DNA from 3 places in the Paenibacillus hexagrammi genome. Region 1 is predicted to be linked to each of the others. Evidence: riboswitches for the same ligand, from Rfam matches in the RefSeq annotation. Region 1 holds a riboswitch; each other region holds the start of a gene.

Evidence for each region. Region 1 has a riboswitch for cyclic di-GMP ahead of L0M14_RS10150 (C40 family peptidase). Riboswitches for the same ligand answer to the same signal wherever they lie in the genome.
Region 2: linked by a shared signal. The riboswitch ahead of L0M14_RS25220 (DUF192 domain-containing protein) and the one ahead of L0M14_RS10150 (C40 family peptidase) in region 1 are both predicted to bind cyclic di-GMP.
Region 3: linked by a shared signal. The riboswitch ahead of L0M14_RS27840 (PilZ domain-containing protein) and the one ahead of L0M14_RS10150 (C40 family peptidase) in region 1 are both predicted to bind cyclic di-GMP.

What each region holds. Positions count from the first base shown of each region.
Region 1 is NZ_CP090978.1:2,294,445-2,304,198, reverse strand. Features, by position in the region: gene L0M14_RS10165 (phosphotransferase) at 1-216, opposite strand, end outside; gene L0M14_RS10160 (ADP-heptose synthase) at 259-765, opposite strand; gene L0M14_RS10155 (ribonuclease H-like YkuK family protein) at 916-1,488, opposite strand; gene L0M14_RS10150 (C40 family peptidase) at 1,621-2,571, opposite strand; cyclic di-GMP riboswitch class I at 2,743-2,835, opposite strand; gene L0M14_RS10145 (hypothetical protein) at 2,970-3,260, opposite strand; gene L0M14_RS10140 (thiamine pyrophosphate-dependent enzyme) at 3,344-5,647, opposite strand; gene L0M14_RS10135 (2-oxoacid:acceptor oxidoreductase family protein) at 5,723-6,655, opposite strand; gene L0M14_RS10130 (hypothetical protein) at 6,850-7,026, opposite strand; gene L0M14_RS10125 (ATP-binding protein) at 7,291-8,490, shown strand; gene L0M14_RS10120 (hypothetical protein) at 8,588-8,986, shown strand; gene L0M14_RS10115 (low molecular weight protein-tyrosine-phosphatase) at 9,135-9,605, opposite strand.
Region 2 is NZ_CP090978.1:5,530,754-5,540,507, forward strand. Features, by position in the region: gene L0M14_RS25175 (type II secretion system F family protein) at 1-775, opposite strand, end outside; gene L0M14_RS25180 (type II secretion system F family protein) at 779-1,735, opposite strand; partial or broken gene L0M14_RS25185 (CpaF family protein) at 1,737-3,175, opposite strand; gene L0M14_RS25190 (CpaE/TadZ family protein) at 3,190-4,041, opposite strand; gene cpaB (Flp pilus assembly protein CpaB) at 4,031-4,735, opposite strand; gene L0M14_RS25200 (pilus assembly protein TadG-related protein) at 4,747-5,679, opposite strand; gene L0M14_RS25205 (TadE/TadG family type IV pilus assembly protein) at 5,690-6,106, opposite strand; gene L0M14_RS25210 (A24 family peptidase) at 6,112-6,621, opposite strand; gene L0M14_RS25215 (Flp family type IVb pilin) at 6,742-6,924, opposite strand; gene L0M14_RS25220 (DUF192 domain-containing protein) at 6,980-7,324, opposite strand; cyclic di-GMP riboswitch class I at 7,418-7,509, opposite strand; partial or broken gene L0M14_RS25225 (transposase) at 7,823-7,948, shown strand; gene L0M14_RS32085 (IS3 family transposase) at 7,969-8,088, shown strand; gene L0M14_RS25230 (methyl-accepting chemotaxis protein) at 8,124-9,754, opposite strand, start outside.
Region 3 is NZ_CP090978.1:6,078,305-6,088,058, forward strand. Features, by position in the region: gene ychF (redox-regulated ATPase YchF) at 1-970, opposite strand, end outside; gene L0M14_RS27840 (PilZ domain-containing protein) at 1,051-1,746, opposite strand; cyclic di-GMP riboswitch class I at 1,880-1,969, opposite strand; gene tadA (tRNA adenosine(34) deaminase TadA) at 2,341-2,793, shown strand; tRNA gene L0M14_RS27850 (tRNA-Arg) at 2,839-2,913, shown strand; gene L0M14_RS27855 (hypothetical protein) at 3,106-3,477, opposite strand; partial or broken gene L0M14_RS32120 (MFS transporter) at 3,808-3,999, shown strand; gene L0M14_RS27860 (MFS transporter) at 4,032-4,943, shown strand; gene L0M14_RS27865 (small acid-soluble spore protein P) at 5,368-5,532, opposite strand; gene L0M14_RS27870 (hypothetical protein) at 5,547-5,696, opposite strand; gene L0M14_RS27875 (hypothetical protein) at 5,715-6,062, opposite strand; tRNA gene L0M14_RS27880 (tRNA-Ser) at 6,297-6,383, opposite strand; gene serS (serine--tRNA ligase) at 6,462-7,742, opposite strand; gene pdxT (pyridoxal 5'-phosphate synthase glutaminase subunit PdxT) at 7,840-8,415, opposite strand; gene pdxS (pyridoxal 5'-phosphate synthase lyase subunit PdxS) at 8,418-9,299, opposite strand; gene L0M14_RS27900 (D-alanyl-D-alanine carboxypeptidase family protein) at 9,420-9,754, opposite strand, start outside.

The DNA.
Region 1 (9,754 bases):
AAGCTTCAACCTAGCTAATGCCAGCAGTACATGATGCTCAAATTCAATCTTCGCTAAATCTCGATGTGTCTCATAGATTCTTAAAACATATTTATGGTCGTCTAGCTCCACAAAACATGTTGTATTGTTCATTCCGCCGGTTCCGGTTACCATCGTCCATTCATCATGAGGAAACCAGTGGCCAGGTAAATCTTCCAGTCTCACGTCGCTATTCATCTTCATAACCCGCCTTATACCTATTTCTAAATGATTGCATCTCTACACTTGATAATCCTCTTCTACAGCATATTCGAAATCTTCCACATCAAACACCTGAACAGGTATTTCCGCCTCGATAATTCGCTCCATAAGCTCTAATTGATCGGTGATGAGCCCTGCGTTTTCTTTAATGGCTGTTAATATAAGCTCAGTTTCAATCGGATCGAACTGTTCCCCATATTCAGCATGATCAACCGCATAAACCACAGCCAATGTGACAAATTCATTGATCAGCAGCGGTGTGCTTTTTCTCCATGGAACTTGAAGCGCTTTCTCGATTTTCTTTCTATTAAAGGCTTCTTCAAAAAATGCGATGAGCTCGACGATACGCTGCTTCACATAAGCATCATCTGAAGAAACCAGCATAATCGGTTCATTCAAATCCTTCAGCTCATAAAGCTCTTGAATGCTTGTATATGGGATAACATAAGTAACAGGTATATCAGGATGCAGCAGCTGTCCGTGTACCGCCAGCATCACAGCTTCAATGACCAAAGTCCGGGACATGCTTCACCCTCCTTTATTCTTTGTACCCCTTACTTCGATAACGTGTTCTCAAAATCCTTCTTCAGATATCAGTCACTCTTAAAGGGAAAAAGCCGCTCGACATGCAGACCATGGTGCAGATCCGGCATGAGCGAACGGTTATGTGAAATGCTATAAGCTGCCATCGGCCACCTCTTGACTGGAGATATGCTTACGGAGAGGAGTCGGCTTCTTCGTATACCGATTGGCATAAGAAGAAGCTGCATAGCAATCCGGCTTGATCACCGGTACCATACCGACTGACTCGACTCTTCTCATCATTTCGTCTACGAAAGGAGCTGTTTTATTACGCAAAACGTCCGCGCCGGCATCAATATGAATAAACATATCAATCGAAGCGCCTTTGTAAATATAAGGAACGACGATATCCTCCATCTCCTTCCTCTTGTCTTCACTGATGTACATGGCAATTTCCTCACTCAGCGCGGTTTCCGTAGATAACTTCTCTCTCACTGAGCGCAGTGCCCTTGGAATGAAGACTTGCCGATAGCAAGCCCACGCGCCTTTCCCCATACGTTGGATGACAATACCGGAGATAAATTTGGTATACCCGGCATGTACTTGACAATCTGTTCCGATAATGAATCTATAGGTTCCTGTGGGATCCAAACGCATGAAACGAAGAATCCTATGATGTACGTCGTCGATCGTAAGCCCTTGTTCCGTCGTGTTTCGAAACTCCAACTTTCTGCTCTGCTGTTTCAAAGATAAGATTCTTCCCTTCCTATTTGGATTAAGAAAAAAACGGATGCACGTTTATGCATCCGTCTCTCCTATACTTAGTATATGTCTTGTAATCAAAAGTTCGAACCATACTTATTGTAAAGCACTGCCTCCATATAAAAAGCGGTAAGCCCACTGCTTGTCCGTCATCGATTCTACTACGACTCCGCCGGAATCGATGGAATAGGTATGAAGGATTTGGCCATTCCCTAGATAAATACCTACATGTGTTACTGGCTCAGTCCAGCTATTCATGCCGGCATAATCCGTGTCTCTCCAGCCTTTATAGGAACTAAAGAACATCAAATCTCCGCGCTTCAGCTGCTGCCAGTCCGTCTTCGCGTTACCCAGGGATCGTACATAATCCCCTTGGGCTTGAGAATCGCTTGGTATCATTACTCTTAAAGCATCCCAGAAAGCTGTTTGTGTGAAATCGGAGCAATCAAAAGTTGTGGGATTAAAACGCTCGGAGCCGTATTCGTATGGAGTACCTAAATAGGTCATTCCTGCTGCAATAACAGCCTCTGCTTGATCCTCTAGCGACATATTCGGTGTTGCAATGGTGAAGTCCGTAACTATGTATTTGCTGCTTGAACTCATATAGCCGGTTGTGCCATTCATATCTTGAATTTTATACCAGCTATCATTCGTCTTTTCCAAGACGAGCACTTCTTCGCCTTTAGACAACATCCGAATGACTTTGGATCCGTCTGTTGTCGGCAAGGTGCGAAGGTTTACTCCATAAATGATTTTCGCGTTGCTGATAATTTTTATATACTTAGCGTTAGAGGACACATACCCTGAAACACCCTGTGCATCCTTGACTTGATACCAATAGGAATTTACAATATCCGTTACCGTCACGACTTCATTTGTTTTCAAATATCGCAGAACGTTACTTGACGTACTAGGCTGGTCCCGGAAGCTCACTCCTGCTACGATCTGCCCCTTCGTATTCACCAGTTCATCGGCTGCTGCAGCCTGAGGCAAAATTAGCGTCAACACCATCAACATGAAACCCATCATTGCCGTCCATTTTTTCATCGTCTTTACCTCCATTAGTTGTCTTCTCTTGATGCTTCAGTAATATCGCGTTATGTATAACAATGTGGTCTTTCTGCAGACTGTATGCGGGTTGAACGCACCTCCTATACGAATGGAAAAAGGATAACTCTGGCCTTCAGCAGCCGGGTTACCCTGTGAGTACCCATCGCCTTCGGCAGCTGGCTGGCACTGTACCGCTTGATGCGGACTGGAGCCCCTATAGCTTTGCGTCCCAGGCTTTCGCCCGGTTTGCCTTTTCGCTTCGATGTTAGATTGTTTACTTCGTAGCTCTATTATAGATTCAGGGGGTCCTGTCGAAAATAGGTTTACAGTAGCGTTTCGTGTCGAATTTTTTCATGTCGCTCTGCCTATTGACCTGTCCATTCTTACATTTCAGCCTATTCTCTACGGCGGGCCTCATAAGTTTCATAGTCCATTTCGAATAGGTCTAAGGTGGGGTCATTCTTTAATTTCACATTACACAGCTTCATCTTGCGATCCTCGATCTCTTTCACTTCCCATTCAATTGGTAAAGCTTCACCCCTTTCCTGTAAAAATTGCTGGGATTGTTCCAACGCGTCATCACGCGTGTCCCAATATTTCACTCCGTAGTAAGCTAATTCATAATGATTGACAAGCATACACGCGTAGACCTGTTTGTTCTTCATATTCTGCAAAATAAATGGCATGACAGTTTCATCCTTTCTTCTATCAGTTTGTCGTAAGCAAAGGCAAAGGCACTGTTCCTGCGGACAGGAAAGTGCCTGGTTTCTTACAAATAAGGATTCTCGTGCTTCGCTTTCAGAATATTCCATCGGCGCTCGACTTCATGCTCGAACGATTTCAAAGACTCCTCATATTCCGGCTTCGTCATATGCTTCGTCTTGCCCATCGTTTTTAACCAATCAGCGAGCGGTACCTTCTTCCCTTTATCCTCCGGATTGTAAGTAAGCGTAGTCACCCCGTGCTCAACTTCATACAGCGGGAAGAAACAGGAATCTACTGCAGCACCTACGATATTGGAGCCCTGCTGATCGTCGGACAGCCAGTTGAGCGGGCAGGCAATCAGAATTTTCCCATAAACGAGCCCTTCGTTTTGAGCGTACCATTGGGCTTTTGCCGCTTTTTTCACCAAATCCTGCGGGTACGCCTCGGACCCTGTGAATACATAAGGAATATGTGTTGCCGCCATAATTTGCGCCGTATCCTTATGATGAAACACCTTCCCGCCCTGCTTCTTGCCGACATTGGACGTGGAAGTACGATGACCAAGCGGTGTGGAATAGGACAGCTGGGCTCCCGTATTCATGTAACCCTCATTATCGTACTCCAGGATAATCATCTTATGGTTACGCAGCGCCGCCCCGATGGCAGGCCCCATGCCGATATCCATGCCCCCGTCACCGGTAATCATGACAAAAGTAAAGTCATCTTTAAGGCCTAACTCATCCAGCTCACCGCGACGCTTACGCTCCCAGAACATTTCCACCACACCGGATAAGGTTGCAGCACCATTCTGGAACAGATTATGAATGTAGGTCGCTTTATGCGCCGAATACGGATATCCCGTTGTCACGACCATCGCGCAGCCTGTATGGAACAGCGCAACGATATCGCCCTCAATACCTTTAAAGAACAGCTCGAGACCTGAGAATATGCCGCACCCCGGACACGCGCCATGCCCCGGTGCAATTCGCTTAGGCTTCTTCGTCAGCGAACGAAGCGGCGGTATGCGCACATTCAATTTTCCTGTCTGCTCGTCAGGCGTAACGGTAATCAGCCCCGTCTTGAGGTCCTCATATTTCATTGGCGTTAGCACCCGCTTCGGTGCTTTAGTCGGATCGCCAGGTGTATGTCCGTAGTAATCAAACGGCACCTCGACATAGCCCTTATTCATTGCATCAATGGCAAACTGGAATAAATTATGTCCGTCTTCCGCATAGAAATCTTTACCGCCGAGACCGTACACACGGCTGATTACCAAGGTATCATGGTTTCTGTGCGTAAATAACGCAGCCTTAATCTCATTAACCATATTGCCGCCATGCCCGCCGTACGAATCAGCACGGTCGCCAACGGTGATAGCCTTCACATTCTTGAGCGCTTCCGCTATTTGCTTAGCCGGGAACGGGCGAATCATATTAGGAGCGATCGAGCCCGCCTTAATTCCCTTCTCGCGCAGCTGATCCACCACGTCCTTGATAATTTCGGATGATGAATTCATCAGGAACACGGCCACCTCCGCGTCCTCCATCCGGTACAGATCCAGGATTGGATAATCGCGACCGGTCAAATCCGCATATTCCTTACGAATTCGGTCAAAAACCTCCTCCGCATTATACATGGCAACAGATTGCTGATAACAGTTGTTAATGTAATCCGGTTCATTCATGTAGGGTCCAACCGTGATAGGGTTATCTCGGTCTAATGTATTAGGGAAGCCCTTCGGCTGCTCGCCAACGAAAGCATGCACATCCTCGCGATTGGCAAAGGTCTGTACCCTGCGCTTCTGATGCGACGTAAAGTAGCCGTCTGAAGCCACGAGTACAGGAAGACGTACCGATGGATCCTCCGCTAGCTTCAGCGCCATGATGTTCATATCATACACAGCCTGCGGATCCCGGCACATGAGAATTGGCCAACCTGTGTTCAGTGCGTAATAGAGATCGGAATGATCGCCATGAATGTCGAGCGGTCCGGATACCGAACGGCATACGAGATTCATGACCATGGGAAAACGGGTACCCGACTGTACCGGCATTTGCTCCAACATGTATAAATAGCCGTTGGCGCTAGTTGCGTTGAATACACGGCCTCCCGCTGTGGAAGCCCCATAGCATACGCCTGCCGAGCCGTGCTCGCCGTCTGCCGGAATCAGCACGATATCGTGCTGCCCGTTCGTTTTCATTAAATCCAAGAATTGCGCAACCTCAGTGGAAGGCGATATCGGAAAATACCCCATAATATGATAATTGATCTGATGAGCCGCATAAGCAGCCATCTCGTTGCCTGATTCATAGACAATGCGCTGCTCAATTTTGGCCTCTCCCAGTTCTTTTTTAATATCAATTGCCATCTGTCGTTTCCACCCTTCTTCCTTGCTCCCTTATTCACCTTATGATAATGATAATCGGATGTGAAGATCTTTCGGTCAAACGTTAGAAGCTAGACTAAACCGGTGAGGCATTCGGTTCGCATCCGCGTAACCGTCAACCTCGCGCTCGCTGGATAAAGCTTCGGTCGGACAGGCCTGTACGCATTTGAGGCAGCCCTTGCAGTATTGGTAGTCAATGCCTTGCAAGAACATTTGCGGACGGCCTTTCTTGTCCGGAAGCTCATCCCAGACAAAGCAGAAATCCGGGCACACATTATCGCAAGAAGCACAGTGGATGCATTTATCATCATGGAAGTGCGGCATCATACCCGCACGGGAAATGCTCAGATCTTTCAAAATGCTGTTTCCGGGATTCGTAATGACACCGCCGATCGGCTGTGTTTCGTAGCCGAGCACAGGTGTATCGAAACGAACAAAATCGGGCATCGTCTCGCCTTCCGGAAGCGCATAAGTTTGAAACTGGACTTCATTGTAGCCGCGATCGAAAGTTCGAATGGCAGGAGCCACCGCTTGCGGATACTTCTTCTCCAGGGACTTCTTAATAACGCCACGCATGACTTCAGGATCGAGAAAATCACAAAGCCGGAACAAAGCTCCAAGCATAGCCATGTTCACCCTATTCTTCTCTTCGAGCGAAATGCCAATCGCGTCAATAACTGCGATCGTGCCTCCTTTAAGCTTCATCTTTTCCTTCAGCTCATCCGGTGATTTTGTCGAATTCACCAGGACTGTACTGTCTTCATATATACCGCTGATAACGTTTACAGTTTTTGAAAGTGATTCATGAAATACCCCTACTACATGCGGCCTTTCGACCGGAGATGTATCACGAATGTTCGTGCTCATATCACAGAATCGGATGTGCGCCTTAACAGCGGATCCTTTTTCTCTGAACCATAAGAAGAAAAAACTGACCCCATTAAGTCCTACTCCAACCACACCTGCTTCAGCAAGCATTTTTCCGGCCAAATTCGCGCCGAGTCCACCGATGGATTCCAGCCTAATCTCGAAAAAATCCGAGATCGTTCACCTTGGGCAAAGTTACCATTCCATGTCTCCTTTCAAAAATGAAGTGCTGCGATGACTAAATTTTTAGAATAGTGAGTCTACTAACATTGTAACAATAAATTCAAGGTAAGCAACATTTTTTTACAAAACTAGGACTAAAGCAAATAATCAAAGATCAAGCCGCAGCCTCCCAAATAATAGCTTTCGCTGCCTATATCTGATTCATTAGGATTTTGTTCAGCGGAATCACTCCCGCATTGTTCGCACACATCGACGTAATCTTCATCAAGCGGATCAAAGATAACACCACAAACATGCAAGCACGTCTTCATCCTAATCGCTCTCCGTTCCTCCGTTGCTGCGCCGCTCACTGTAAACGCTTACAGCGCGCCCTCATCTTATTATACAGCGGAGCGATTAAAATGTCTCACCTGTCTTTGTGAAATCTTTATCTTTTGAAACGTGCCCTCCCTATTTGAAGCGGTCACAATTTGTGAGATAATGTAGAAAAAAGAAAAATATTGTCACGCGCAGAAAGGATGTTTGGATTGCTTCACTCCGTCATCTCCCATGAATGGCAAGGACTTTTGTACATTATGAGTGCGCTATTGATCTACTTGGTTCTCACTCCTATCTATGTATATAAAGAACGTAAGAGAAAAATTCTTTTCGTATTCATACTTTTTGTCCTCACTTACTTTTACTTGGGCTATGAAGATATTGAGCCTGTCGAATATACCCTGCATCTCATCCCGGTTTCATTAACCCTCGCCATATGGTTTGAAGGGTCCATACCGAGTATTTTCACCTGGATCGCGTTCAACTTTGGAAGCAGTGTCGTGCTTCATAACGAACCGCTTCCCGTTTTCGTGGGCAGCACCTTCATGCTTGTGGCCGGTCTATTATTTAAACATCGGGTAATTTCCGCCTCTCTCAGGCGAAAGCTCCTCTATTCGATAGGCTTGCTAACCGGATATACAGCATTTTACCTAGGCGCACAGCCTGTGCTGCTGAAAGGAAATCTTAACTATGCCTGCTTGACAATTGCATTATCTTATCTTTCAACTAGCTTTGTGACCTTCCTATTCTATCATGTGAAAAAACAAGAGATTCACAAAGAAAAGCTGCTGAGGCTTGAAAAAGATCGTATGGTCGGCCAATTAGCCGCCTCTGTCTCTCATGAAATACGAAATCCCTTAACAGCAACACGCGGATTCCTTCAAATGATGGAACAGAAGGAGTATTCAGTAGAAGAACGCAAACGGTACTTATCCCTGGCGATTTCAGGTATCGATCAGGCGAATGACATCATAACGGAATACTTGCATTATGCAAAGCCCAACAACGATCAACAAGCACAGCTGGATGTAAAGGAAGAACTGGCCTCCATTCTCCGCTTCATCAGTCCGAGTGCTTTTGCAGGCGGGGTTGCGATTGATATCTCTCACAGTAGCGAAAATCCTATGTATATATGGGGCGAGTCGAAGAAATTCAGGCAATGCCTGATGAACCTCATCAAAAATGCAATCGAATCCATGCCGGGTGGCGGGACTTTAACCATCCATACCCATCAATCCGATAAACATATCCAGGTATGGATTACCGATACAGGTGTCGGCATGAGCAAAGCCCAGATTAATTCGCTAGGCGTACCGTTTTTTACGACAAAGAAGGAAGGAACCGGATTGGGACTCGTTGTTGTTATGAGCATCATCAAATCGATGAATGGCAAAATCACCTATTCCAGTAATGTGAATAAAGGAACTGTATGCCTGATCCAATTTCAAACAGAATAGTCAAGTTCTACTTCCTGCTCAGCAATTAACAAGCTACCTCTTTTATGGTATTCTGTTAGAACAAGCAAAAGACCATAACTGTGAAGGAGGCTGCCTTATGAATCCGGACTTCATCAAGATCAAAACACTAGACGGGGACTTGAAGATGTCCCACAAGAAAAGAGACTACGGGTTAACGGTTTCTACTCACGAACTGGTTTTACATAAACCGCATGTGAATTATTATTTCAAGCTTAAGGACATTATTAGTATCGTGCCTTATGAGCCGGCGGCCATGAAGAGCATTACGTTTGTGAACTGGCGTTCTTCCAATCAAGAGACAACCCACATTGACACGGCTTCTAAGCATTATCGTATCTTTGTGAAGGGCGCAACCGTTCATAATCGCAGCGGAATCTTTACCCTGGGAGCAACGGATGTTATTATTCCGATCCATTCTAACATGATGGAAGCCATCTCTGAGTGCGTACAGCATCAAGGCTTAACAGCCTTTTAAATAAAAAAAGCAGTGAGCGATTGTTGTTAATTCGCTCACTGCTTTTTTTGATGATTAGATAGTTGAATGAATAACTGGAATACATCTCGCAATTATCATTGTTATAGAGTCGAACGCTATTCGCAGCCCATTCTTAACAACATTAAGCTTAGATGCCCTCTCTGTTTCTGATGTAAGCAAGTAGGCGTTCACAGCTTTCATCCACCATCTCAAATACTTCATTAAAGTTTCCCGTATAATATGGATCAGGCACATCGCCATTACTAGCATCAGGCGCAAATTCCAGAAGCTTATGTATAGATGCGGAATAGCTATCAGGAGCAAATGTCTGCAGGTTCCGAATATTACTTGCATCCATCGCAATGATGTACGTATAGTCGTTGAAATCCTCAGTTTTCACTAATCTTGATTTCATACCATCATATGAAATGCCGTGACTCTTGAGAATGCTCCTGGTTCCCTCATGAGGGGGCTCACCTAGATGCCAATCTCCGGTACCGGCTGAGTCGATATCTATCTGACGTTCAAGCCCCGCTTCCTTTACTTTACTACGAAAGACAGCCTCTGCCATCGGTGAGCGGCAAATGTTGCCTAAACAAACGAATAAAACCTTACTCATATCGCACCAAATATGAACTGTTTTTCGCGCATCGTAAGCCCTCTTGCTGGGATGTCCAGCACGATTTTACCACTTTCCAAACCCCAAATTCGAGTCGCGAAGCGTTCGGCCAGCTCTACCTGATGAAGTGTAGCGATAACAGTCATATT
Region 2 (9,754 bases), 3.2 Mb from region 1:
CACGCACTTCGTGCGACTGCACCCGCAGCACCTGCACCATCCCGATACCCAGCTTCTCCGCTTGCAGGATGCTGCTGATCAGCACCTTCATTTCATCGAGCTCCAACCGTTCACGCACACTCTGAAGCGCTTCACGGCGGGTCTTGCCAAGCCGTATTTCTTCCAGACAGCGCTGAAATTCACTGGTCACAACGCCTTCTTTCTTCGAAATCAGCTTGCTCAGCGCAGAGTCAAAACCCAGTCCTGCTTCCAGACTGACTGTCAGCAGGTCCAGCACATCCGGCAGCTCCCTAAGAGCTTGCCTGCTGCGCTGTTTGATCTTAAGCCCCAAGTAAAATTGGGGCAGCACAAAAGCGATGACGAGCCCCACGCCGGCAAAAGCAAAGATACCGCCGGGACCTAACCGGATAAGGCCGGCGTACAATCCTGCCAAGCATGGCAAGAGCAGCAGCAGAGCAATCTCGGCGATTCGGAAATCGACGGGAGTGAGCCCGAAGGGATGCCCGGCCTGCATCAGCCTGAGCTCGAGCTTGGCTTCCTTTTGGCCCGGCATACGCCTGCCAAAACCGCGCTTCAGCTCCTTCCACAAGAAGAGCAGGAGTCTTTGCAGCAGTCTCCTTTTGGTTTTGATCTCCTGCTGTTGCGGTTCGGCTGTATCCTCCTTCTCCGTAATCCAGGAAATTCTGCGCTGCATATGCTTTCGGCGGTCCTGCTTCCATATAAAAGGCGCGTACACCAGCAAGGTGACTGTAAAAAAGAACGTCACATAAACCATCAGCTACACCTCAATTGTTGTCAGCTTACGTATGAATACAAATCCGATGATGCCTGAGATAGCTCCGCAAGCCAGCATGAGCATGCCTACTGGATGGTTGAAGAGCGCTCCGATATACTCGGGCTCGATCATATAGATCAGCACCCCTAGCACAATCGGCAGCAGGCCGATGACCATACCCGAGAGCCGTCCCTGTGCTGTAAGCGTCTGGATCTGCCGTTGAATCTTGCTCCTGTCGCGGATCGTTTGCACAATGGTCTCCAGTACGGTAGCCAAATTGCCGCCGATCTGCCGTTGAATCAGGATCGCTTGGATCATAAGATCCAAATCCTCGCTGGGCATGCGCTCCTTTAATTCATGAAGCGCGTCCTCCATGCTGCTCCCGTACTGCATCTCCCGCAGCACCATTTCAATCTCCTCCTGAATCGGGGAGGATGCTTCGTCCATTACCGTTTTTAGCGCCTGCGTGAAGCTGAATCCGGCTCTCAGGGAGCCGATAATGGTTGTAATCATATCCTGCAAGCCGTCATTGAATTTGGAAATCCGTTCCCGCTCCTTGCGGGCGACCAGCCATTTGGGAAGTAAATAGCCGACAACGGCGCCGATCAGAAGAAAAAAGAAGCGACCTGAAAGCAGGTACAACAGACCTCCGCCAAGCGCAGCCGCAATCCATTGAAACAGAATGTACTCTTCGGGTTTCAGCGGAACACCAGCGCTTTGCAGCATGTTTTTCAGCTTATCCGTTTTGCTCTTGGAGAGCACTTTTTCCCGGATTGTTTGCTTATACAGCTGTAATTGAACTAACTGCTTGAATTTGCCCGCACTCAGCTTCTTGCGGTTCTGGAGGTCCAAATACCGCTTGATTCGCTTCTCCATTCGTTTGTCTGACGAGAACAGCGACTGCAGCACGGCCATAAAAAAAGAAAACTGGAGAAAGCAAACAATATCAGGATCAGCCATCTCACAAGTCCTCGCCTCCATCCAGAAATACCGAGGTGGGGATATGGATGCCTGAATGCTCCAACCGATCATAAAACTTGGGACGAATGCCCGTCGGCAGCAATCTTCCGATGATTTTGCCATTCTCTCCGATTCCTGTCTGCTGGAAGGTGAAAATATCCTGCAGTACGATCACATCACCCTCCATACTCTGCACTTCGGTGATGTTCGTAATTTTGCGCGACCCGTCCTTCAGACGGGACTGTTGAATGATGACGTCCACCGCTCCGGCGATCTGTTCCCGAATCGCCTTGACCGGCAGCTCGATGCCGGCGAGCAGCACCATCGTTTCCAGACGCGCTATCATATCGCGCGGACTATTGAGTGACCGGTCGCCAGCGACCCGTCGTGGCCGGTATTCATCGCTTGAAGCATATCCAGCGCTTCACCTCCGCGCACCTCGCCGATCACAATGCGGTCTGGACGCATCCGAAGGGAGTTGCGCACCAGATCGCGGATCGAGATGCCACCCTTGCCCTCGATGTTCGGCGGGCGCGATTCTAGCGATATGACGTGATCTTGCCAGAGCTGCAGCTCGGCAGCATCTTCGATTGTAACGATTCGTTCATCGCTGGGAATAAACGAGGAGAGCACGTTCAGTGTGGTGGTCTTACCGGAGCCCGTGCCTCCGCTGACAAATATGTTAAGTCTCGCTTTGACACAGGCTTCCAGGAAAATCGCCATCTCCCGGGATACGGTGCCAAATTGGATCAAATGTTCGATCGTATAAGGATCTTTGGAAAATTTACGTATCGTAATCGTTGGTCCGTTAAGCGCCAGCGGCGGAATAATCGCATTCACACGGGATCCGTCAGGCAGTCTGGCATCCACCATCGGACTGCTTTCATCGATGCGGCGGCCGATGGGCGCAACGATCTTTTCAATCACATGCATGACATGCTCATCGTCCCTGAATTGGACATACGACAGCTCGATTCGTCCGCTGCGTTCGACGTACACCTGATTCGGTCCGTTCACCATCACTTCGGACACATCAGGATCAAGCAGTAGCGGATTAATCGGCCCGAAGCCGGTCAAATCGTTGATCAGCTCCTCAACGACCTTTTTGCGATCGATTTTGCCGCGGAAGGTTTCGTCTTCTTTCATAATCTCGACCGCCATCGCGTCAAGCTTAGGCACGATCGCTTCGACATCATCGTCTTTCATTTCGCTGAGAATAAGCTTATGCAGCTTATTTTTCAGTTCCTGATGCTTGCTGATTTCACGCGGATTCTCCTTATTCGCAGAGTCGGAGCGGCGTATATCGCGAAAGGTGCTGAGCAAATCCTTTTTCACGGGCTGCGCTGTCTGGAGGGTATCTGCATGCTCCCCTTCGGCACCAGCTTCCGAATTCGGGTCGATTTGTCCGGCACGGGCTTGTATTTTATCCAGTAAGCTCATTCGCTGTCTCCTCCTTACGATTGGGGTGCATTGCCTTTATTTTTGTTAAACAGCATATGAAAAATGGATGCAGGCTTCGGTTTGAAGAGCGAGATTTCCCTCCGGGAGATGAGCTGCTCGGCCATTTTGAACACCGATTTCGCGATGTCCGTTTTTCCTTGATTCAGAACAAACGGGATCCCGATATTTATAGATTGAGAGACAATCTGAAAATCATTCGGCACGTAGATGGGATTCTCCGCCCCAAGAATATCCGGCACATCCGAAGCCTTGATGGCGCTTTCCATCGTAGACCGGTTAATAACGAGCTGCACCTTATGCTTGAGGCCCAGCGCATCTAATGTTTCCAGCATCAGCTTCGTGTTTTTGATTGCGCTCATTTCAAGTGTGGTCAGCACGAAGATTTGATCTGCTTTCTCAATGAACTGCATCGTATTTTCCTGCAAGCCTACACCTGTATCGGCAATTAAATAATCGTGCTGAGCCAGCAGCATTTCACAAACCCGGTCAATCACGTCCGGTTTAATTAAATCTGCAAATTCCGGACGCTCAGGCGCAGCCAATACTTTCACGCCGCTGCTATGGCGGATCATGTAGCTAGGCAGCGTGTGCTTGTCGATCGTATCGATACTTTCAGCCACATCTTTAATCGTGAAAGTGGGATGCAAATCCATCGCCAAGCTTACATCGTTAAACTGCAGATCCCCATCGATGATGCTGATCTGAATATTGCTTTTGGAAAGCGCGACAGCGAGATTGACAGCGAGTACAGTACGGCCGATGCCGCCCTTACTGCTGCATATGGCGATCATCTCGCCTCGCTTTTCCTTCAGCGGCCCCTCCATACCTGTATCGCTACTTTTCATCTCCGCCTGCTCCTTTCGATTCTGTCTCTCCATTTGGCTGGATCCGGCTATACAGCATTAAGCTCACGCTTCCAGCTTCACTCGCATTAACCAACGCTACTGCGTCCTGCGGCTTCACTTCAAGCGTTACCGAGGAGTATTCCACATAAGGCGTCTCCGTGGTTGCCTCGACCATTCTTCGTCCAACGGCAAGCACCCTGGCATGCTGCAAGATGAGCGTGGAAACAAGCGGCCCATTGGACTGTTTATCCGTTTGGTTCGAAATCACATCGACATAATCATCGGGCTCGATCAAGTTGGAAACTGATCTGACGATATTGACTCCAACAGACACAGCCCGATAGCCGTCCGTCACTTTCCGCGAGACAAGCAGCGCTTCTTCCTTCTGCCCTTGCAGATGGTGGCTCAGCAGCATCTCTCCCGGAGCCAGATCACTGTTGGCGATTTTTCCCGCGGCTTCCTCTATAGTGAGTACGGCCTCTGGGTGCAGCGCCTTCTTGGGCACTTGCGCAATTTCAATAGCACCTGCATCAATCACAGTGTTGCGCTTGATGGGCTGCTTCGCCACAACCACATCCGTCATGTTGGTATTGATAACTGCCGCTTCATCGAATTTTTTCATATATTTGATAAAAAGAAAGGTTGTTAACAACCCCATGATAACCGCCAGTATCAAAACCGCTTTTGATCGCATATTCGGCTCTCCTACTCTATAAGTCTGATGGCATAAGCCCCTTTATCAATGGCTCCCGGCTTCGCCGTGCCTTTCCCCGTCCTTTTGATAAAGATGCCGCTGATGGCGGTATCTTTGCTGCTCATTGGATCTGTGATGTAAAAGTAAGCAAAGCCGGTCACCTGAATTTGTTTCATCTGGTTCGTTGTGAAATTATACGGCTTGTATGTCGGCACCAAAAGAATCCTTGGCGAGTCCCGGTGCGAGAGATCTGCCGGCGGATAAGGATCCGCATTAATTCTGTACTGAACCGCATCCCTTGTATTGCCCGCAATGTTACCGGTTTGCGTATCAATGATATCCCCAATGTCCACCTCATTGCTGTACCCATGCATTAAGTTGTACTCGTAGGTATTGGCGCCATTGCCGCCCAAAGCCAGGATTCCGAAAACGCCGGATACGCTCTGTGTTTGATCGACCTTCAGCTTGTACGCCTTTCCATATTCCAAAGCGATGGAATCATCGATGCCAAGAGGCGCTACGCCCGTTCCGCTTCCCATTGGCAGAATTTGTGCGGCTGCCTCGGCTTCTACTGTTACTTCATCCCATCCGAGCAGTTTGGCAAAATGAAGAGGTACCGGCTTCGCCAGACTGACCCTAATGCTTTTCCCAAGCTCAATGCCGGTTGACTTCAGGCTGCCCGCTTCCTGATGCTCTTGCAAAATTTTTTGGACAATAGCCGTTACAGTCTGGGATTGCCCTGTAAGCTCCTGCGCGCCGGAGAGCGCAGCAGCGTTGGCCGCTTTCTGCAAATGGCTGCGCTCGGCGAATAAAGTTCCGCCATCGATGATTAGTGCACATGCCGCCAGTAACCCCATCAGCATAAGTCCGATCAGCACAATGGAGCTTCCTTGCTCTTCCCGCCATAGTCCATGTATGTACCTGCTGCCTCGTTCCATCTTCATAACCTGCCTCCTATTCCACCCGGATGGTAGAGTCCGCGGATATAAGCGGTTTTGGAAGTACGCTTCCAATCAGCGGGGTGATATAAGGCAAACTGTATTGCAAAGTTACTTTCACATAGTCTCCCGACTTTCTTGTCGATTGTGCCGGAGAGATCGTTACTTGAAGCGCATTGCGGTTATCTACTTGTGCATTCGCTCTCGAGAATGCCGTGATATCCGCGTCCCCTTTGCCTAATCCTCCAAGCCTGACCGCCTCTTGAGCGACCAGATTCATCTGCAGATACGTGAACACAACCCGCCCGACATCCAGCATGCCGCAAACGATCAAAAGGAGCAGCGGGACGAGCAGAGCGAATTCCGTCAACGACTGCCCTTTCTCGTTTTTCAGCAAATTCCGGCAGGCGAATGCTGCATCCGCTTTTCGCATGGTCCTCACCATCCCTTAAACCACAGGCAGACCAAGGCGCCGCCTGCTATGGCTACTCCGTATGGATACGTTGCGGTTAGGACTGTTTTGTCAGCGTTTACGGGTAACAGGACGCCATAGCGGAAGCTGTACATGCAGATACCGATCCACTTCATTCTGATCATCGCTCCATTCCGAAAAACAATGACCAATACGGCCAATATCGCTCCGATTAGAGCCATATATACGGAAGTCATCAATACGAAAGAAGTCCCTTTCATTGCGCCCACTAATGCCAGGAGCTTGACATCGCCAGCACCTATGCCCCCAAGAAGATACGGGATCAACAGCACGCCTAACCCTGCGAGGAAGCCTGCAAGAGAGGCCCCTAATCCGGTCCATCCGGCCATTGCTGTATGTGCGCCTAATGCAGCTGCTATTCCGGGAAATATCACCTTATTATGTATTTTTCTGCTCCTCACATCGGTCACAACCGAGATCAACAGCACGGTCAATAGCATGATAGTAAAAAGCATCTCCCTACCTCCGTTGCCTAGTAAAGCTCAAATTTGTGAAAAAAGGCCCTACGCGGTAGAACACGTAAGACCTTTTGGTACGTATCGGCAATCTTGGTCTTGTTATTGCTTGCTTTACGTTTACGGAGTCGTATTACGGCTTTGCACGGTTGATAATGCATCTTGGAAGATATTCACGATTTCTGTACGAAGGGTTACCAGAGTAGCTACTACAGCCACCGCGATTAGCCCCAGCACGAGACCGTATTCTGTCATACCTTGACCTTGTTCTTGTGTAACCAGCGCTTTGAATTTGTTCATCATGAGTAATCGCTCCCTTGTATTGGTTAGTTTAGTTGTTTAAGTTTAGGTTCCAAGTTTAGCTTTCAAATTGAACCATGCTGCCCACTTGCAGAGCATTTCGTTCGATGCTTCCTGCGGGAAACTCAATTACGGATTCGGAATTCGGAAATGATGTTCCTATCTTCCCCGGCGCCAAAGCCTGTTCCAATCCTACGACCCGGTGTTTTGCATCGAGATGAACGACGTCGATACTGTAGTTCATAAAGAAGGTGTGCACGGACCTGCACGGCCTTATGTACATACAGCAGCCCTCAGGCAATTCGGATGAAAACATCAGCCCTTTCAATCTCCGATAAAACGTTGCCGCCACCCAAACCTCTTCAGCAACGACGTGTCCGCTCTCAGGCAGGACTAACTTCATGCGGACTATCCCCTCCATTCTTGTCTGAAATAACCCACCTTCTCCGAAAGGAAGGGAATATTGGCATATAAAAAACAAGCCCCCTTCAAATCTTTCGGCAGCTGGCTGGCATGGCGCTTGTTTCATGCGCGTTAGCCCCTGTAGCTTTGCGTCACTGATTTTCATCAGTTTTGCCTTTATCGAGATTCGTCGAAGCTTGTCGCTTTAGGTCGAATCCGATGTGTTGATATCATCATAAGACATGTAAGCGTTTTCTTGTATCGGTCTAAGTTCACAATTTTCAGACTATTATTCATGGTACTGCTTTCCTATCATCTTCTGCATTCGCATCCCTTTAATCCCTATATGACTATAAAAGGAATCCTGTTTATCCCGAATTTACAGACATTCGATGTTAATCCATTTTCATCCAATGGGATTTATGACCCTTTCAGTTGAAGTAAATTATGGGCTAATCCCCTAAAGCTAAAAAAATTCAACCAGAGCATAGTCAGGTCTAAGATGGTTCTTCAGAATGAATTTGGCATCACCTACAACCTAAAGAGAATCCGTCGGCTTATGAAACAACTAAATCTTGTGTGCCCGCACAGAAAAGCAAATCCTTACAAGTGCATGGCTAAAGCTAAGATGAGATAGACCGCTAAATCAAATATTACAACCATCACAGATATCAATGTGGATTAAAAAAGATGACCCCTGTTCAGTACTCAGTACAGGAATCATCTATTGTGTCCAAGCATTTCACAAGATGTGCTTTTTCATAGAAAGGGTATCGCAGTTATTAGGCTGCGCTATCCACCTATGCCAAAGTAAATTTTCTCAACTCGTCCTGCAGGTCTTGAGCGCAGCTGCCCAGAGCATCCGAGGAAGCCTGCACTTCTTCCATAGATGCGAGCTGCTCCTGAGCAGCCGCCGCCATTTCCGTGGTACGGTCGGAGGCGCTTCGTGCAAAGCCTACCATATCCATGGTAGATGCCGTAACCTGCTGGGCACTGGCAGACATTTGCTCGGATGCTGCGGAAACCTCTTGGATTTGGTGGGCTACCTTGCGGATGGAGTCCAGGATGGAGCTAATCGCACTATCCGTCTGCTGGATCGCCGATAATCCGAGCTCCGCCTCGGCAGCCGTTTCCTTCATGGAAACTACCGCCCCCTCGACGAGGTCGAGAATCAAACTCACAATTGACGTGATAGATTCAACCGATTCCTGCGTCTGTCCGGCCAGTTTGCCGATCTCCGAAGCGACCACTTTAAAGCCACGGCCGTATTCCCCTGCCCGAGCCGCCTCGATATTGGCATTGAGCGCCAGCAAGTTCGTCTGCGAAGATAAGTGCTTGATCGTGGAGACGAACGCCCCGATGTCCTTCGAATGTTCGCCAAGCCGCGTTACGACATCCGCAGATTCATGAACCGCATGACGAATCGTTTGCATTTGACCGACCGCAACCTTCAGCTTCTCCTCACTGGTTCGTGCTCCATCCGATACATCAACCGCCAGCTCAGAAACCTCCGAAGCGCTGTCAGCAATTCTCGAAATACCAATTGCCATCTCATTCATGGCGAGAGCATTTTCTTCAGAGGCTTTCTTCTGCTGCTCGGCTCCTTCTGCTACGACTTGAACCGCCATCGCGATTTGCTGCATGGCCGACGTCGATTCCGTAGACACGGCTGACAGCTCCTCCGATGAAGCGGCAACCTGCTCGGATATATCCTGATTAATGCGCAGAATCCCTCTTAACGAGTCTGTCATTTGATTAAAAGCAACACCAACTTCACCGAGCTCGTCTCTCGTTTGCAGCTCTACCTGCTTGGACAGGTCTCCTCCCGCGAGCCTCTCGGCCCCATGCTGCAAGGATCTAATAGTCATTCTTACACTTCGGTAGAAGGCCAGAAAGAAGAGCGCCGCAAGAAGAATCGTAATACCTACCAGAGACATCATCTTCGCACGATCGCTGCTCAACCGGTCAACCCGATGCTGCAGAAGCTGATCCAACTGGGTTGAGACGACTTGAAAAAATTGATTTGATATCTCAATCGAATTGGTTCCTTCCGCAAAAAAATCACTCGGCTTCATAGTTAAGGAAGCAGCATTCAAGACATTTTTATCAATGGTCGCAAGAAAGCCCTTGCTTGACTGCACACTTTGTCCACCTGGTCCTTCGAGAACAGCGGAAAGAGTCGGATTGGATTCCGAAATAATATTTAGTGCCTTTTCGATATTCTGAATGGATGTTTGGATAAGCGCCTTTTCGATTCGAGCGCTCACTTTTCCATCGTCCGTTATCTTCTTACTGGCAAGCACGCCGTTAAGATCGCCCCTCGCCTGTCCGGTAAACTCGATGAGCTGCGGAAGCTGGTGGACCATGACGTTCATCATATAGTAGGAATCGACCTCAGGATCCAAGGTCAGGTTCGATTCATCGGCAATAT
Region 3 (9,754 bases), 2.8 Mb from region 1:
CTTCCGCACGGATAAAGCCGCGCTCAAAATCCGAGTGAATGACGCCCGCCGCTTGCGGAGCCTTCATTCCTTTGCGGATTGTCCATGCTCGTACTTCCTGCACCCCGGCAGTAAAATACGTGTATAAGCCGAGCAGTTTATAAGCTGCTTTAATCAATCTATTCAAACCGGACTCCTGAAGTCCCAGCTCTTCAAGGAACATCGCTTTTTCCTCGTCTTCCAGTTCAGCGATTTCGGATTCCACCTTCGCACTGATTGGAACGACCTCGGCATTCTCTTGCGCTGCGAATTCCTTAACGATTTTCACATACTGGTTATCATCAGCCGTTGCTACCTCGTCTTCGCTTACATTCGCTGCATACAGCACGGGCTTCATTGTGAGCAGATGGAGATCACGGACAATGAGTTTATCGTCATCGCTCAGATCCATGCTGCGCGCCGGTTTGTCTTCATACAGCGTTTCTTTAATACGCTCAAGCACTTCTACTTCAGCCGCAACTTTCTTGTCGCCGCCCTTCAAATTCTTACGGGAACGCTCCAGCTTTTTCTCAACGGAATCGATATCCGCCAGAATCAGCTCCAGATTAATCGTTTCGATATCGCCGATCGGATCTACTTTCCCGGATACATGCGTAATATTCTCATCCACAAAGCAGCGAACGACATGCACGATCGCATCAACTTCACGAATATGCGCCAAAAACTTATTTCCAAGCCCTTCGCCCTTGCTCGCGCCCTTCACTAAACCCGCAATATCGACGAATTCGAAAGCGGTCGGAACAATGCTCTTGGGCACTACAAGTTCCACCAGCTTCCGCAGTCTTTCGTCCGGCACTTCCACTACACCGACATTCGGATCAATCGTACAGAACGGATAATTCGCAGATTCTGCTCCCGCCTGTGTTATTGCATTAAACAAAGTCGATTTGCCGACGTTCGGTAGACCGACGATTCCTGCTTTCAACGCCATTGCCGTTCACAACTCCTTAATGTTTGAAAATATCCTCATTTATTATATAGCACTTGTCAATCAAAAAAAAGCCCGCTATCTTAGCGGACCCCGGATCCCATATCCGTGACTTTTTTCATTTTAACATCTTTTTTCTGAACAAAATAGGCCTCGACTTGATTCTTTAAGATGAACGCTCGAAGTGCGTTTGTTTTAGCATCAGGTACATTGATATATCTGGCGCCGTAGTAAATTCCGGTATCTTGCGTTTCTCGTCTAACTACTTCTGTTAGGCAGGAAATGGAGAATCCGAGCAAGAGCTCTAATTCAAGGTGTGCGGTTGTGTCCAGATGAATATTATCATCCACTGTAAATCCAACACCGCTCAAGCTAATATTTTTGATGTTGATACTTACCGGGCGTTCAAACTGATGCTTCCTTCTTTGTATATCATGCAAGCCGTGCAGCAAGCCGCCTTTTACAATCTCAATTCGTGGGAATTCCCGCTTCTCGGTAAATTTCTTTCGATTATCTGGAGGATTTATAACAATAATGGAACCATGGTCCTTGGCTACAACAGAGGTGTCGAACACAAAGAGTCCTGATTTAGTGTAGATGGTGACTTTAATCTTGTCCCCGAGCTGGAAGATATTATATTGTGGGAGCTCAATCTCGATGATATCTCCCAATACGTAGGTGATCACTCCTGTGGCTACAAAATCCCTTTTGTCCAAAACCGCCTTACTATCTATTAAAATCTCTGCGTCATTGCCTTCTTTACTACCATAATACTTCATTGGTTCAAATCTAGACTCCCTGTTCGATAACATCATGCCACATCCTTTCAGCATTGTTATTGGATATAAAAATAGACTCCCCCTGATAACTATCCCAGGAGCAGCCTATTACCAAAATCGATACCTCCAGATTTTCGGTAACCAGGCTGTCATAGCTCCTTGATGGAACGTTAGACCCTCAGCTTTGCGTCCTTGTCTTTCGACAAGTTTGCCATTATCGAATCTATTTATTGATGTATATAAAGACCTATTCTTAGACCTAACAATACTCTTATACCCTGTAGGCGAAAAGACCTACTATATGTAATTATTAGTATATTCACTTTGTCTCTCATTATCAACTAGGTTTCACCATGTTTTGCTAAAAAATTTCATTTTTTTAAGCTTAATTTACGGAATGCTATGTTGATAACTTGATTCCATGACAAGATGCCCCTACAATAAGAGCAACTATCCACAAAATAGTACGTTATCCACAAAGTTGTCCACAGATTGTTAACAACGAATGCCTGTTCGACTTTTTATGCACATGTGGACAATGAGTCTGAAAGAGAGGTGCCCCCTGTGGATGAACTACTTGAACATACCTACTGGATGAATGAAGCCATACAAGAGGCTTTTAAAGCAGAGGCCCTTGGCGAGGTGCCTATTGGGGCTATTGTCGTACATCAAGGAGAGATTATAGGGCGGGGCTATAACCTCCGAGAAACTTCTCTGGATCCCACTGCCCATGCAGAAATGATCGCTATTCGCCAAGCAAGTGAGCATCTGCAAGCATGGAGGCTGTTGGATTGCAAGCTGTATGTGACCTTGGAGCCTTGCCCCATGTGTGCGGGAGCGATCGTACAGTCCCGGGTGCCGCAAGTGATTTATGGAACTACCGATCCCAAGGCCGGCTGTGCAGGAACGCTTATGAATTTACTTCAAGAGGAGCGGTTCAATCATCGTGTAGATGTCATTAGCGGTATATTGCAGGAGGAATGCTCATCCATGCTCACGCAATTTTTCCGGAAGCTGCGCAGCAGTAAAAAGCAGCCGCCTGTATGAGGTTGCATCACGGCTTGCCTTCGTGCTATCATAATCCTTGCTTATGCGCCCGTAGCTCAGCAGGATAGAGCGACAGTTTCCTAAACTGTGCGTCGCGGGTTCGAATCCCGCCGTGGCGCGTCTTGTGGTTTTGTATCCTCTTACGTTATTACGTAGGAGGTTTTTTGTTATATCTAAAGACCTAATTTGGAGAAAAATTGTCGTATAGCGCTTCCAAAATACTTGTGTTATTATATGTAAATGTAACACTACAGGAAATTTTTTGAACAATAGGAGACTACTGTGTCTATTTTATTCATTATTGCGATCTGTCTAGGGATTCATCTCTTTCTTCAAGATGAATCGAATTGCAAAGAAGAGTACTGGACAGAAGAACTCGTTGACTTTCGATATCCTGATACTAAGTAAATCAAGAGATACACAAAACAGCGCCAAGAGCAGCTTTATAGCCGACCTTGGCGCTGTATGTTCTTGGCATAATCTATTACTTTTTTTCACTTCCGAAACATATACCTCATAGGCTTCTCGCGCATTACCAGCTGCAATTTCCACGATTTCATATTTTTTTTCGCCGATCATAATCGCATCTTCCACAGCAGGAATCGGATCTCCTAGATAAATCGTACCGAGGTATTCGTTATTTTTCTTAAGACGGAAATTACATCTATATTGCTGCTTCGTCATCCTAATTCCTCCTGAGCTCATATGCTTCAAGTTACCATATCAGATAGCTTGTGACAACATGTATCTTGAGTTACAATAACAAGTAGCGAAGTTATGTTCGAACGGTTGGTTACATATTAAACAAAGGGATTACGCCTTATAGGTTGGCGATCCCTTTGTTTTTTTGTGACATATTCAGTATCCCCTATGCCAAGCCGCAGCAAACCAACATTAGGATCAATCGTTCATGACCAGTAAGGAGAGGAGCACGATTCCATGAGTCAGATACCTGCAAATCGTTCTTATCGTATTCCGTTATTTTGTATCGTAACTTTATTATTTTGGATGTCCATGTACACCAGTGTGCCCATCATTGCACCGTATGTAGAATATTTGGGCGGCTCTCACCAGCTCGCAGGTTGGATCGTGGGTATGTACGGTATCTCCCAAATGCTGCTTCGCGTGCCGGTAGGCGTACTATCAGACCGGTTTCACAAACGTAAGATGTTCATTACATTCGGCCTGCTGTTCACAGGACTTAGCGGCCTTGGGCTTTGGATCACCCAGGATTTTACGTGGATGATTCTTCTAAGAGCTCTTGCGGCGCAGCAGCAGCAACATGGGTCGATTTTACCGTGCTCTTTACCAGCTACTATAAGCATGAGGAATCCACCAAGGCGATCGGTACGATCAGCTTCTATAATTCTTCGGGTCAAATGCTCGGCATTCTGGCTGCCGGTTGGGCGACAGACCAGCTTGGCTGGGAGGCGGCCTTTATTATGGGTGCGGCTCTTGGCGCCGTAGGGCTCGTCGCTTCACTGTTCCTAGTGGAAAATGCGCCGGAAGACGCACCGAAGATAACGCTTCGCGGCATCGGTAACGTGGCTACAGACCGCACGCTGTTGTTCGTCTCGCTGCTTGCCATTTTATCGCAAGTGTTAACTTTTGCGACAGTATTCGGCTTCACACCTGTGTTTGCAACTGGGATGGGTGCGAGCAAGTTCGACCTGGCTTTGCTCACTTTCTTTTCTAACGTACCGGTAGCTATCGCTTCCCTCTTCGGCGGGCGCAAATGGGCAGCGAAGTTCGGTGAAAAACGTGTAGTCGTTTGGGGCTTTGTCCTCATGGGCATCTTTACGTTATCGATACCATTTTCTCAGCACTTGTGGGTGCTGATGTTGACTCAAGCTGCAGCCGGTTTTGGCAGAGGGCTTTCGTTTACCGTTCTGATGGCGCTCAGCATCAAGCATATGCCTTCAGACAAACGGGCAACGGCGATGGGCTTTTTCCAAGCCATTTATGGTCTAGGAATGTTTGTCGGACCCGTCTTAATGGGTTGGATCGGTGACTGGTTTAAGCTCAGCCAAGGCTTCATCGTATTAGGCATACTCGGCGTGTTTACTGCTGTGTTATCTCAATTGTTTATACGAGTCGCTCAAGCACCTAAGCAGCCTTCCTCCAGCAAAGAAAGCTCCATGTCCCTATAAATCCACCTTAGAGAACGAATCATCGGATTCGTTCTTTTCTTTGCCGACTGCAGGGTTTCGTTCCATGAATCTCGTCTATGTATTCGGAGAAGAGGAGGAGAAAATTCCCGTAAAACGGCCACTCAATCAAAGTAAACGACCGACAATCATTATGAATGAAAAAGAACCCTTGCGGGTTCTTTTTTGTCGGTGTTGATGTTCTTTCTTAACCGTGTTACTTTGTAAACCTTTGGTAAATCTGCTTCTAAAACACGTTACGTGTCTTTCGCACATCCCCTCCAGCCTGATTATAACAGGTATGAAAGTCCTCTATGCAACGGTTGTATTTCGCTGAACTTCTCCAACGGAACCACACCTCTCTGCTCACCGACAAATATAGTATGTCCGGTTTGGCTCATTTTAAACATTTACGAAGTGAAAAATTTTATCTGTGCCCTGAACCTTTTGATTGCTGGTTTGCTCTAGAATGATTACGGTTTTTGACCTTTTTCGAGCCAGACAATGGATCTTGAAGGTTGTTCTCGTGGTCTTTTTCACTGTTATGGTTCGTTACGGCATCCTGAACAGAGTACGCTTCCGGTTTCGTCATGAGTCTACACGCTCCTATTCTTCGTCGTGATTCAATGCATCTTGATGTCTGTGATCATTGGTTTGCTGCTGAACCTGCTGAGCGTGGTGGCTGTTGACCGGTCTTTGTTCAAGATCCTTTACCACGTTTTGCAAATTTTTATCTCGACTCTTTTGCTGTGTCATCGCTGAACCCTCCGTGAATTAAGCATGTGTAACTTGATGCAGAATTTGCGCACATTCATGAATATGTCGCACATAATCATCCAGTAGATTCTGAACAACGCCGTGACGCTCATCAATATGCTTCTGCTCCTGCTCTACATCAATAACCTCAACCTTCACTTCTCTGGAATCCACATAAGTCACCTTAAAGTCAAAGGTGTACATGCTGTGCCCGGCAGTCGTAATATGAACGCGCAGGGCGTTGGAGTCGGCCTCATCAGCCCAGACTCTTGCTTGGTCGGAGCTGTTCAGTACCTCAGGCAAGCGTTTCTTCCATTCTTCAACCAAGCTCGTTTGACTAATGTTTAGCGTATCTATTTTACTCATGAGTAACACCTCCACAAGATTAAATTGTGAAAGCTTAGGTCCTTTTATCCGGATTGCTAGTTAGGAAAATATCCCTTACTTGATACTGCATATACGGATAACCGACTACGTCACCTTAAGGGACAAGCCGTCTGTCCAGGTTGATGCGAAGCAAAAGTATACAACTTATACGTTCTTATCAAGAAATAAAAAAAGCCACACGATTCTTTGTAGAATCGCATGACTTCTTGTGTACGGAGAGGGTGGGATTCGAACCCACGGTGCCCGCAAAGACACGGCGGTTTTCAAGACCGCTGCCTTAAACCACTCGACCACCTCTCCATGAAGTTGTCCCTGTTGAAGGAACAACTTATGCAGTGACAAAAAGCATTGTAGCATATTGAAAGGAAGTAAGCAAGTCTATTTTTTAGAGATGACCTTCACGTTATTCATGTAAGGCACCAGAACGTCAGGAATGACCACAGATCCGTCAGCTTGCTGATAATTTTCCAAGATTGCTGCTACTGTGCGACCCAGAGCAAGACCCGAGCCGTTCAATGTATGTACAAACTCAGGCTTTGATTTGGCATCTCGGCGGAAGCGAATATTAGCTCTGCGAGCTTGGAAATCCTCAAAGTTACTGCAAGAAGAGATTTCGCGGTATGATGCGCCGCTTGGCAGCCAGACCTCGAGATCGTATGTTTTGGCTGATGAGAAGCCAATATCACCGGTACACAAGCTTAGTACGCGGTATGGAAGCTTCAATAGCTGTAAAACGCGCTCAGCGTGTCCTGTGAGCTTCTCCAGCTCGTCATAAGATTCTTCCGGCTTAACTAGCTTAACCAGTTCAATTTTGTTAAATTGATGCTGGCGAATCAGTCCGCGCGTGTCGCGGCCGGCCGAGCCTGCTTCAGAACGGAAGCATGCGCTGAATGCCACAAAGTTCACCGGTAGCTGCTCTGCAGAAAGGATATCATCCCGGTGATAATTGGTTACCGGCACTTCTGCAGTCGGAATTAAGAAATATTCTGAATTCTCGAGCTTAAATACATCCTCTTCGAATTTAGGAAGCTGGCCAGTACCTGTCAGGCTGTCGCGATTCACAATATATGGCGGCAGCATTTCTTCATACCCGTGCTCGTCGCTGTGCAGGTCCATCATAAAGTTGATCAGAGCCCGCTCAAGCCTAGCTCCCAAGCCTTTATAGAAGACAAAGCGGGAACCGGTTACTTTTGCAGCAGCTTCAAAATCAAGAATCCCCAGTTCCTGAGCAATTTCCCAGTGAGGCTTTGCTTCAAACGAGAATTCCTGTACTTCACCTACACGGCGCAGTTCAACGTTCTCCTCTTCCGATAAGCCTACCGGAACACTGGCATGCGGCATGTTCGGAATGGACAGCAGAACCTGCTGAAGAGATTCATCAAGAAGACGAATTTCATCATCCAGCTCTTTAATGCGATCGCCGACAACCTTCATTTCTTGAATCAATTCATCCGCGTTCTGTCCGGATTTCTTTAGAGCTGCTACTTCCTGTGAGACCGTGTTACGACGGTTTTTTAACTGCTCCGTTTCCTGCAGCTTCTCACGGCGCTTTACATCGAGCTCTGTAAAGCCATGTAGCTCTTCAATTTGCTTGCCGCGATTTTGCATGGCGGCTTGTACGGCCGCTAAATCATTTCGAAGTAACTTTACATCAAACAAGGAGATTCCTCCGTTAGCGCAAAATGGTTGATGATATGGAAGCAAGCACCCTAGCCGGAGATCCGGTCATACGAGGTGCTTGGTTCCTGCTTTTTCATTAGGCTTGTCTAGCCTTGACCATATCAAGAAAATAACGATGCAGACGATAGTCATCCGTTAGTTCAGGATGAAATGACGCTGCCAGCAAGTGACCTTGTTGTGCTGCAACAATCTGCCCATTGTAGGTGGAAAGCACCTCAACGTTAGGACCAACCTTCTCAATGAGCGGTGCACGGATAAATACCGCCCGTACTTTCTCATCGATGCCTTTGATAGGCAGATCTGTTTCAAAGCTCTCCCGTTGTCGTCCAAAAGCATTGCGGGCTACCGTGATATCCATTAGCCCTAGATGGGCCTCCGGCTGTCCTGTAATTTCCTTAGCAATGACAATGAGACCTGCACATGTACCGAAGATAGGCTTGTTCTCAGCCGAAAACTGATGGAGCGCATCTATAAAGCCATACGTACGCATCAGCTTTCCGATTGTTGTACTTTCACCACCAGGAATGATAATACCTTGGATATCCTGCAGCTGCTCCGTTCTTTTAATAACAACGCCTTGAGCTCCCGCTAATTCGATAGACCGAATATGCTCAGCTACCGCACCTTGCAGGGCAAGAACACCAATTTTGATCATTACCAACCGCGCTCCTGCATACGTTGGGATGCATCCAACTTGGAAATTTCAATTCCCTTCATTGGAGTTCCTAGGTTTTTGGAAATTTCTGCGATCATTTTATAGTCTGTGTAGTGAGTTACGGCTTCTACGATCGCTTTAGCGAATTTCTCAGGGCTGTCCGATTTAAAAATACCGGAGCCTACAAATACCCCGTCCGAGCCAAGGTGCATCATCAGTGCAGCGTCAGCAGGTGTCGCTACGCCTCCTGCAGCGAAGTTAACGACAGGCAGCTTGCCTGTTTGGTGAACCTGCAGCAGCAGCTCGTATGGAGCGCCTAGAAGCTTAGCTTCGTTCATCAGCTCATCTGTAGACATAGCTTGTACTTTGCGAATCTGACCGACCATCATACGCATATGACGAACAGCTTCGACGATGTTACCCGTTCCCGGTTCACCTTTTGTACGGATCATGGAAGCACCTTCACCAATACGGCGAAGCGCCTCACCAAGGTCACGCGCTCCGCAAACAAAAGGAACTGTGAACTCACTTTTTCTAATATGATAAACTTCATCCGCCGGAGTCAGTACTTCGCTCTCATCGATGTAATCGACACCCATGGATTCAAGCACTTTCGCTTCAACAAAATGACCGATTCTTGCTTTCGCCATAACCGGAATGGAAACAACCTTCATTACCTCTTCGACGATTGTAGGATCAGCCATGCGAGCTACGCCGCCGGCTGCACGGATGTCGGCAGGTACCCGCTCTAATGCCATAACTGCAGAGGCGCCTGCAGCTTCAGCGATTCTTGCTTGCTCGGCGTTCATAACGTCCATGATGACGCCGCCTTTTTGCATTTCGGCCATACCTTTTTTCACGCGGGATGTTCCTGTTTCCATACTCCAATTCCTCCTATGCCTTTATGCCAAATTCATGCGTTTCTTTGCACGATTCGATAGTAAACTTCTAAACAATCATTTTACATGATGGTGCCTCAATATACAACCCATTATCTGGTTCTAGAAAATGTCCTTCATTCCGCTAAACATGTCACCGAAGAAGTTTTTGATGGAACGGAATAGCAGACGAATCCAGCTGCCTTTTTCCACATCTGCATCAGCAATTAAGTCAATAGTTTGTACCTGACCGTTATAGCTAACCTTCGCTTTGCCTAACACATCACCCTTCTTGATTGGGGCAACCAGCTTGCTTTCTTCAACAGGCTCAGCAGTGATGGTGAATTCCTCCGGCTTCGCGCCTTTTTTCGTTACAAAGGTTACGCCGGACTTCGTGACAAGAGGAACTTCCGTTTGGACGCCTTTTTTAATGTTTACCTTTTTCAATGAATCTATTT